3 regions of the Pseudomonas chaetocerotis genome follow, and region 2 is predicted to be linked to each of the others. Evidence: predicted binding sites of a transcription regulator. Region 2 holds the regulator's gene; each other region holds the start of a gene.
What was found. The regulator sigma-54, encoded in region 2, starts transcription at its own class of promoters, with help from an activator protein. The targets are predictions, from matches to a motif close to ANTGGCATNNANNTTGCTNT.

Region 1 (2,931 bases), on a different contig from region 2:
GCGCCAACTGGGCAATGAATTCACCGTTACCCTGAGGCTCCAGCGGGTTCTGGTTGTTGAGTTGCGCCACCAGCAAATTGAGGAACTCGTTCTTGCCGAGGTCATTGCTTTTCGGTGCATCCTGTTTGAGCTGGTACTGATCCAGTACTGAGCTCGTGCCGTTTACGGTGCTCATACCCTGATTTCCTCGTCTCGTCTTACTGACCCAGGGTCAGCACGCGCTGCAGCATCTGTTTGGCGGTATTCATCATTTCAACGTTGGTCTGGAAGGCACGACTGGCGGAAATCATGTCGGCCATTTCCTCGACCACGTTGACGTTCGGGTAGTAGACATAACCATCGGCGTTGGCCATCGGATGATCAGGCTCATAGCGCGGCATCAGGCTGCCCTGATCCTCGATCACGCCCAGCACCTGCACACCGCGCCCGGCTTCATCCTGCTCAGCGAACAGCGAGCCACGGCCTCCGTCTTGTGCCTGCTGAAAGACAGTGGCGAACACCGGGTGGCGAGCGCGGTAGGTCTGATCCAGGCTCGAGGAAACGGTCTCGGCGTTGGCGATGTTGCTGGAAATAGTGTTCAGGCGAGTGCTCTGGGCACTCATTCCGGTTCCGGCGATGTTGAAGACACTGGCAAGGGACATGATCGCGCTCCTTATTCGCCGCGCAGGGCATTGGTCAGCCCTTTGAATTTGCTATTGAGAAAGGTGAAGCTGGCCTGGAACTGCACCGCGTTTTCGGCGTAGTTCGATTGCTCGATCTGCAGGTCGACGGTGTTCTGATCCAGCGACGCGTGGAACGGCGTACGATAAGGCAGCTCAGCATCGCCACTGCTCACACCCTCGGCCGGGATGTGGCGAGTGTCGGTGCGATTCAGGGCAACGCCGCCACGCTGCATGCGGCTGTTCTGCTCGGCCAGCACACTGGCGAAGTCCAGATCACGAGCCTTGTAGTTCGGCGTATCGGCGTTGGCGATGTTGTTCGCCAGCACCTCGGCACGCTGGGCGCGAAAGCCGAGTGCCTGCTCATGGATGCCGAGTGCTCTGCCGAAGTTGATGCTCATGCTCTGAACCTTTGCCACAAGGGCCGTCTGATCACTGTTGCCAGAGATAGAGCAAAGGCTGTGCCATATATTTAATTACTTATAAATCAATGGCTTGAGATCAAATTACACGATCGAAAGCGGCAAAGCGGCAAAGTATTACCGCCCCAGGCAAGGAAGCGGCAAAGCTGATCGGGCAGATTGCCGCCGCCCCTCTTCACCATCACACCAAACCACTGGTGCGCACGGCGCACCCTACCGAGCCCATGGTTTTCAGAGCTCAGAAACGCAAACGGGAGGCCAAAGGCCTCCCGCTGCTGATACCAAACATGCCTTGCGCCTATTTGGCCTTGTAGATGATCCCCGGACTGCACTGCACCATCTGGTACTTGTCCGGTAGGCCATTGAGTGCCTCGGAGGCGCCAAGAAACAGATATCCGCCCGGTTTCAAGGTGGCGTGGATGCGCGTGAGGATGTCCTTCTTCACGTCTGCCGAGAAGTAGATCAGCACGTTGCGGCAGAAGACGATGTCGAACTTGCCCAATGCCGCGTAGCTGTCCAGCAAATTCAGTGGGCGGAACTCGACACGGCTCTTGATGGGAGCCTTGACCTGCCAACGCCCCGGCCCCTTGGGATCGAAATAGCGCTGCAAACGCTCCTGTGCAAGGCCTCGCCCCATGGCAAGGCTGTCGTACTCACCGGATTTGCAATTGGCCAGCATCGACGGCGAAAGGTCGGTGGCAACGATCTGCACACCTGCCTTGAGCTGACCGAGATTGGTGCGTTCGAACTCATCGATGGACATCGACAGCGAGTAAGGCTCCTGACCGGACGAGCAGGCTGCCGACCAGATACGCAGGCGCTGGGCCGGATAAGCCTTGATCAACTCCGGCAACACGCGATTCTTGAGCACCTCGAAGGGATAAGTGTCACGAAACCACAGGGTCTCGTTGGTGGTCATGGCATCTACGACCTGCTCGCGCAGCCCTCCGCGCGGCTGGCTTTGCATGCGCTGCACCAGCTCGCCCAGGGTCTTGATACCGTTCTGTTCCATCAGCTTGTTCAGACGGCTGGAGACCAGGTACTGCTTGTTGCTGCCAAGCAGAATACCGCAGGCCTTTTCCAGGAAAGTCCGGAACTGCTCGAAATCCAAATTACCTGAAGACACTAGTGCCGCCTCTGCAACCATAACATTCGCCGAAGGTCACCCTTCAGCCCCCATCCGATACACGAATGCGATCGACCACCCGCGCCGCCAGATCATCTGGCTTGAACTTGGCGAGGAAGTCGTCAGCGCCGACCTTCTTCACCATCGCCTGGTTGAACACACCGGAAAGCGAAGTATGCAGGAGGATATGCAGCTTCTGCATGCGCGGATCGCTGCGAATCTCCGTAGTCAACGTATATCCGTCCATCTCGGGCATCTCGATGTCGGAAATCAGCATCAGCAGTTCCTTGTCGGGATTATGCCCCTCGTCCGCCATTTTCTTGAGGTAATTGAGCGCCTCACGGCCATCGTTCAGAGCCGTGACCTCAACGCCAACGGTCTGCAGACAGCGCGAAACCTGCTTGCGTGCCACCGAGGAGTCATCGACGATCAGCACATGCTTGGTCACTGCCTGACTCTGCACCTGCTCATCGATCACGCCAGCGGAGATCACTTCCGAGGTCGGCGCGACTTCGGCAAGAATCTTCTCCACATCGATGATCTCGACCAACTGCTTGTCGAGCCGCGTGACCGCTGTCAGGTAGTGATCGCGCCCGGTGCCCTTGGGTGGCGGATGGATTTCCTCCCAGTTCATGTTGACGATACGCTCGACCGAGCGCACCAGAAAACCCTGCACCTTGGTGTTGTACTCGGTGATGATCACGAAGCTGGTCTTCAGATTTTC
Region 2 (2,931 bases):
GCCCGAGCCCTGGCGACCAACCCCAAGTTCATCCTGCTCGACGAACCCTTTGCCGGGGTAGATCCGATCTCGGTGGGCGATATCAAACAGATCATCCATCACCTCAAGGCCAAGGGCATCGGCATCCTGATCACCGATCACAACGTGCGTGAAACCCTGGACATCTGCGAGACCGCCTACATCGTCAACGATGGACAGCTGATCGCCGAGGGTAACGCCGAGACCATCCTCGCCAACCAGACGGTGAAAGAGGTATATCTGGGCCATGAATTCCGCCTGTAACAGGCTGCGTGAAAACCACTGTGCTCGGCGCTGCTGCGTCAAAAACAGCCTGTAGGTTGCCCACTATTTCGCTACAGAAATATTGCACCCCCTAGGCAAAAACGAGAAGTTCAGGCATATAATTTGCTTCCTGCGGCGCTTCGGCGCCCTGATGTGGAAGGCGTAACTCGCCAGTAAATTAAGGTCTGCAATGAAACCATCGCTAGTCCTCAAGATGGGCCAGCAGCTGACGATGACCCCGCAGCTGCAACAGGCTATCCGCCTCCTCCAACTGTCCACCCTGGACCTGCAACAGGAAATCCAGGAGGCGCTGGAATCCAATCCCATGCTCGAGCGCCAGGAAGACGGCGACGACTTCGACAACAGCGATCCAATGGCTGATGGCGCCGAAAGCGCCACGCCGACCCCGAGCAAGGAAGAGAGCTACCAGGAAACCACCCCCACGGTGGATAACCTGGAAGAGGGCGAGTGGGGCGAGCGCATTCCCAACGAGTTGCCGGTCGATACCGCCTGGGAAGACATCTACCAGACCAGCGCCAGTAGCCTGCCCAGCAACGATGATGACGAGTGGGACTTCACCACCCGCACTTCCAGCGGCGAGAGCCTGCACAGTCACCTGCTCTGGCAGCTGAACCTGGCGCCCATGTCGGACAAGGATCGCCTGATCGCGGCCACCCTGATCGACTGCATCAACAACGACGGTTACCTCGAAGAAACGCTAGAGGAAGTCACCGAATCCTTCGACCCCGAGCTGGATGTCGAACTGGACGAAGTGGAAGTGGTGCTGCATCGCATCCAGCAGTTCGAACCGGCCGGTATCGGCGCCCGCGATCTGCGCGAATGCCTGCTGCTGCAACTGCGCCAACTGCCTGCCGGCACGCCTTGGCTGAGCGAGACACAACGCGTGGTCGGTGACTACCTGGAACTGCTCGGTAGCCGCGATTATGCCCAGCTGATGCGCCGCACCAAGCTCAAGGAAGACGAGCTGCGCCAGGTCATCGACCTGATCCAGCGCCTGAATCCGCGTCCAGGTTCGCAAATCGAATCCAGCGAACCGGAATACGTCGTGCCCGACGTCATCGTGCGCAAGCACAACGAACGCTGGCTGGTGGAACTGAACCAGGAGGCCATGCCACGCCTGCGGGTCAATCCGCAATATGCCGGCTTCGTCAAACGCGCCGACTCCAGTGCCGACAACACCTTCATGCGCAACCAGCTGCAGGAAGCACGCTGGTTCATCAAGAGCCTGCAGAGTCGTAACGAAACGCTGATGAAGGTGGCCACGCAGATCGTCGAGCACCAGCGTGGTTTCCTCGACTACGGCGACGAGGCGATGAAACCCCTGGTGCTGCACGACATCGCCGAAGCGGTGGGTATGCATGAGTCGACGATCTCACGCGTTACCACGCAGAAATTCATGCACACACCGCGCGGTATTTACGAGCTGAAATATTTCTTCTCCAGCCACGTCAGCACCTCTGAAGGCGGAGAATGCTCGTCCACCGCGATCCGCGCGATCATCAAAAAACTGGTTGCAGCAGAAAACGCGAAAAAGCCGTTGAGCGACAGCAAGATCGCTGGTTTACTGGAAGCACAAGGCATCCAAGTCGCCCGTCGGACGGTCGCCAAGTATCGCGAGTCCCTCGGTATAGCGCCCTCCAGTGAGCGCAAGCGACTGATGTAGGCCAGATCGACTGAAGGCCTCAGGCCTTCAGGCCAAAGTGTTCCGGCGGCGGGTCGAACCAGACCCGTCTCTTACACAAGGCAACAAGGAGAAAGCGGTATGCAAGTCAACATCAGTGGACATCAGCTGGATGTGACCGACGCCCTGCGTGACTATATCGGCGAGAAACTAGGCCGACTGGAACGCCACTTCGACAAGATCACCAACGTACAGGTGACCATGGAGGTCGAAAAACTCAAGCAGAAGATCGAAGCCACCCTGCACATCGCTGGCGGCGAAGTCGTCGCCAACGCCGAGCATCAGGACATGTACGCTGCCATCGACCTGTTGGCCGATAAACTCGACCGTCAACTCATCAAGCACAAGGAAAAGCAGCTAGAACGCCTGCAAGGCGCCACGGCCCGCTGACATTCCCTATCCATGATCCGACTTGAAAATATCCTGACCCCCGGCCGTTCCCTGGTGAACGTGCCGGGCGGCAGCAAGAAACGCGTGCTCGAACAGATCGCCAATGTGGTTGCGCGCGATCTGCCCGACCTGGATGCCCAGGACATCTTCGAAAGCCTCATCGCCCGCGAGAAGCTTGGCTCTACCGGCTTCGGCAACGGCATTGCCATTCCCCACTGCCGCCTGGCCGGCTGCAGTGCCCCGATCAGTGCTGTCCTGCACCTGGAGACGGCAGTCGACTTCGACGCCATCGACGGCGTGCCCGTCGATCTGCTGTTCGTGCTTCTGGTGCCGGAGGCGGCAACCGATGCGCATCTCGAACTGCTGCGCCAGATAGCCAGCATGCTCGATCGCCAGGATGTACGTGAACGTCTGCGCCAGGCCAACAGCGGCGAAGATCTCTACCAGGTCGTCGTGGACATTCAGAACGGTCAATAAACATGCGCCTGATCATCGTCAGCGGTCGCTCGGGCTCGGGCAAGAGCACCGCCCTCGATGTACTTGAGGACAACGGTTTC
Region 3 (2,931 bases), on a different contig from region 2:
CAGCCGCAGATGGCCTTTTCGCTTTTGGGTTTGACGTCCGCAGCGCCGCCGACGGTGCTGATCAGGATCTGCTCGACCAGACCGGCGCAGGAGCCGCAGGAGCTGGCGGCCTTGGTGTGCTTCTTGACCTCGTCGACCGAGAACAGGCCGTTTTCCTGGATGGCCTTGACGATGGTGCCCTTGCACACGCCGTTGCAGCCGCAGATTTCCATGCTGTCGGGCATGTTGGCGGTTTTGCCTGCGCCCTGGTGGCCAACGTCGCCGATGGCGCCCTCGCCGAACATCAGGTGGTCGCGGATCTCGCTGACGTTATGGTTTTCGCGGATCTGGCGGAAGTACCAGCCGCCATCGGCGGTGTCGCCGTACAGGCAGGCACCGACCAGCACGTCGTCCTTGATCACCAGCTTCTTGTACACGCCGCCGATGGGGTCGGAGAGGGTGATGGTTTCGGTGCCCTCTGCGCCCATGAATTCGCCGGCGGAGAACAGGTCGATACCGGTGACCTTGAGCTTGGTCGAGGTCACAGAGCCTTGGTAGCGCGAGTAGCCGAGCTGGGCCAGGTGATTGGCGCAGACCTTGGCCTGTTCGAACAGCGGCGCCACCAGTCCGTAGGCGATGCCGCGGTGGCTGGCGCACTCGCCGATGGCGTAGACGCGCGGGTCATAGGTCTGCATGGTGTCGTTGACCAGAATGCCGCGGTTACAGGCGATGCCGGCGCTCTCGGCCAGCTCGCTGTTGGGGCGAATGCCGGCGGCCATCACCACCAAGTCGGCAGGGATCACTTCGCCGTCCTTGAACTTCACCGCACAGACGCGGCCTTCGCCGTTGTCCAGCAGCTCGGCGGTGTGCTTGGGCAGGAGGAACTTCAGGCCACGGTCTTCCAGGGATTTTTGCAGTAGCTCGCCAGCGGTGCGGTCCAGCTGGCGTTCCAGCAGCCAGTCGCCGATATGCACCACGGTCACGTCCATGCCGCGCAGCTTGAGGCCGTTGGCCGCTTCCAGGCCGAGCAGGCCGCCGCCGATGACCACCGCGTGCTTATGGGTCTTGGCGGTGTCCATCATCATCTGGGTGTCGGCGATGTCGCGGTAGCCGATCACACCGGCCAGGTCCTTGCCCGGGATCGGCAGAATGAAGGGGTTGGAACCGGTGGCAATGAGCAGGCGGTCGTACTCGGCTTCGCTGCCATCGTCAGCGATCACCACACGCTTCCTGCGGTCGATCCTGACTACCTTGCGCCCGAGCAACAGCTTGATGTCGTTTTCCGCGTACCAGTTCAGATCGTTGAGCACGATCTCCTCGAAGGTCTGCTCGCCAGCCAGCACGGGGGAGAGCAGGATGCGGTTGTAGTTGGGGTGCGGCTCGGCGCCGAACACGGTGATGTCGTAGAGGTCGGGGGCGAGCTTGAGCAGCTCTTCGAGGGTGCGCACACCCGCCATGCCGTTGCCGATCATCACCAGCTTGAGTTTTTGCATGCCGGCCATCTCCTGAAGAAAAATCACGGTCGAAAAAATTGTCGGGAGCAATGTTTAACGTCGCTCCGCGACGGCTCGAAGAGTGGCCGCCAGGGATGGCAGGCCATAAAAAACAAAAAAGGCGTCCCGCTAGTCACCTAGCGAGGACGCCTTTGTCCAGGTCCCGTTCTATCGGGAAGTGCAGCCTTCTTCGTTGAAGGTCGCGCTTTATGTAGTTTGTGGCAGTGCGAATGCAGACCTTGTGCCAACTCGATCAGATCAGGGTTTTTCAGGCTTTTCAGCCATTTGGCTGGATCTGTGGAGCGGTTTTTTGCACCGTTGCGAGGCGTTTGGCGCCGCTTTGGTGCGCAGCCGGCTATTTGAGCAGCAGGAACGTCAGCAGCAGGTTGAGCAGCAGCGACACTAGCGCCATGCTGCGCCACACCAGCAGCGGCTCGCGCTCCAGCAGCGGTCGCGGGCGGTTGTTCAGAGACTGACGTTCGCCACTTTCCAGGGCCAGCAGCCACTCCTCGGCGGTTTCGAAGCGCTGCGCTGGGGCGGCGGCTACCGCGCGGTTCAAGACCTCATCGAGCCACGCCGGCAGATCCGGGCGGTAGCGGCTGGCCGGCACTGGCTGACCGAAGCGCGGGTGCTGAAAGGCCTCGACCTCGCCGTGGGGATAGTGGCCAGTGAGCAGGTGATAGAGCGTCACGCCCGCGGCGTAGAGGTCCTGCTGCGTACTGGGAGTGCTGCCTGCGAAGGCTTCGGGGGCAATATAGCTAGGCGTGCCGGGCAGGCTGTGGGCCTCGTCGCGGGTCAGGCCCGGGCAGTAGGCCAGGCCGAAGTCGAGCACGCGCAGTTCGCCGTCGTCGCCGAGCAGCAGGTTCTCGGGCTTGATGTCGCGGTGGATGATATTGCGCCTGTGCAACAGGCCGAGCGCCTTGATCAGGCGCGGCGCCAGGTCCTGCCAGTCGGCCAGGCTCAGCGGGCCATGCTGCTGCAGGCGTGCGGCCAGGGTCTGGCCGGCATATTCGCGCTGCACGTAATACAGATGCTGGCGCTGCGGTAGAGCATGCAACTCGGGGAAGTGGCGACCGGCGACGCGGCGCAGGAACCATTCCTCCTGCAGCAGCCCCGGGCCGGCCTGCTCCTCGCCGGCACGGCTGGCCGGCAGGGTCTTGAGCAGCCAGGGCAGGTTGCCCGCGTCGCGAACCCGGTAGATCAGCGACTGGCGCGATTCGCCGAGCAGGCCTTCGACCTGCCAACCCTCGAACACCTGACCGTCGCGCAGGCGCGGCGGCAGTGGCCAGTGCTCGAGCTGGGCCAGGGTGTCGGCCAGCGCGGCTTCTGGGAGCTGCTCGATGTGCACCAGCAGGGCGCTGGCGTTGTCCTGGCTACCGGTGCGGTGCGCCTCGTCTACCAGCGCCTGGCAGATTGCTTCGGCGTCATCGCCTTGTTGCAGCAGCTCCCCGATGCGCTT

Region 1: flgB (flagellar basal body rod protein FlgB) is a predicted target of sigma-54. The motif match lies at 1,109-1,128, and genes of this name have one in related genera.
Region 3: nirB (nitrite reductase large subunit NirB) is a predicted target of sigma-54. The motif match lies at 1,702-1,721, and genes of this name have one in related genera.

The regions. Positions count from the first base shown of each region.
Region 1 covers NZ_JACFYX020000007.1:286,085-289,015, forward strand. The annotation lists gene flgD (flagellar hook assembly protein FlgD) at 1-175, opposite strand, end outside; gene flgC (flagellar basal body rod protein FlgC) at 198-641, opposite strand; gene flgB (flagellar basal body rod protein FlgB) at 653-1,060, opposite strand; gene cheR (protein-glutamate O-methyltransferase CheR) at 1,380-2,207, opposite strand; gene H3221_RS14830 (chemotaxis protein CheV) at 2,251-2,931, opposite strand, start outside.
Region 2 covers NZ_JACFYX020000001.1:260,132-263,062, forward strand. The annotation lists gene lptB (LPS export ABC transporter ATP-binding protein) at 1-282, shown strand, start outside; gene H3221_RS01285 (RNA polymerase factor sigma-54) at 473-1,966, shown strand; gene hpf (ribosome hibernation-promoting factor, HPF/YfiA family) at 2,066-2,374, shown strand; gene ptsN (PTS IIA-like nitrogen regulatory protein PtsN) at 2,387-2,851, shown strand; gene rapZ (RNase adapter RapZ) at 2,854-2,931, shown strand, end outside.
Region 3 covers NZ_JACFYX020000011.1:172,617-175,547, forward strand. The annotation lists gene nirB (nitrite reductase large subunit NirB) at 1-1,472, opposite strand, end outside; gene H3221_RS19560 (bifunctional protein-serine/threonine kinase/phosphatase) at 1,828-2,931, opposite strand, start outside.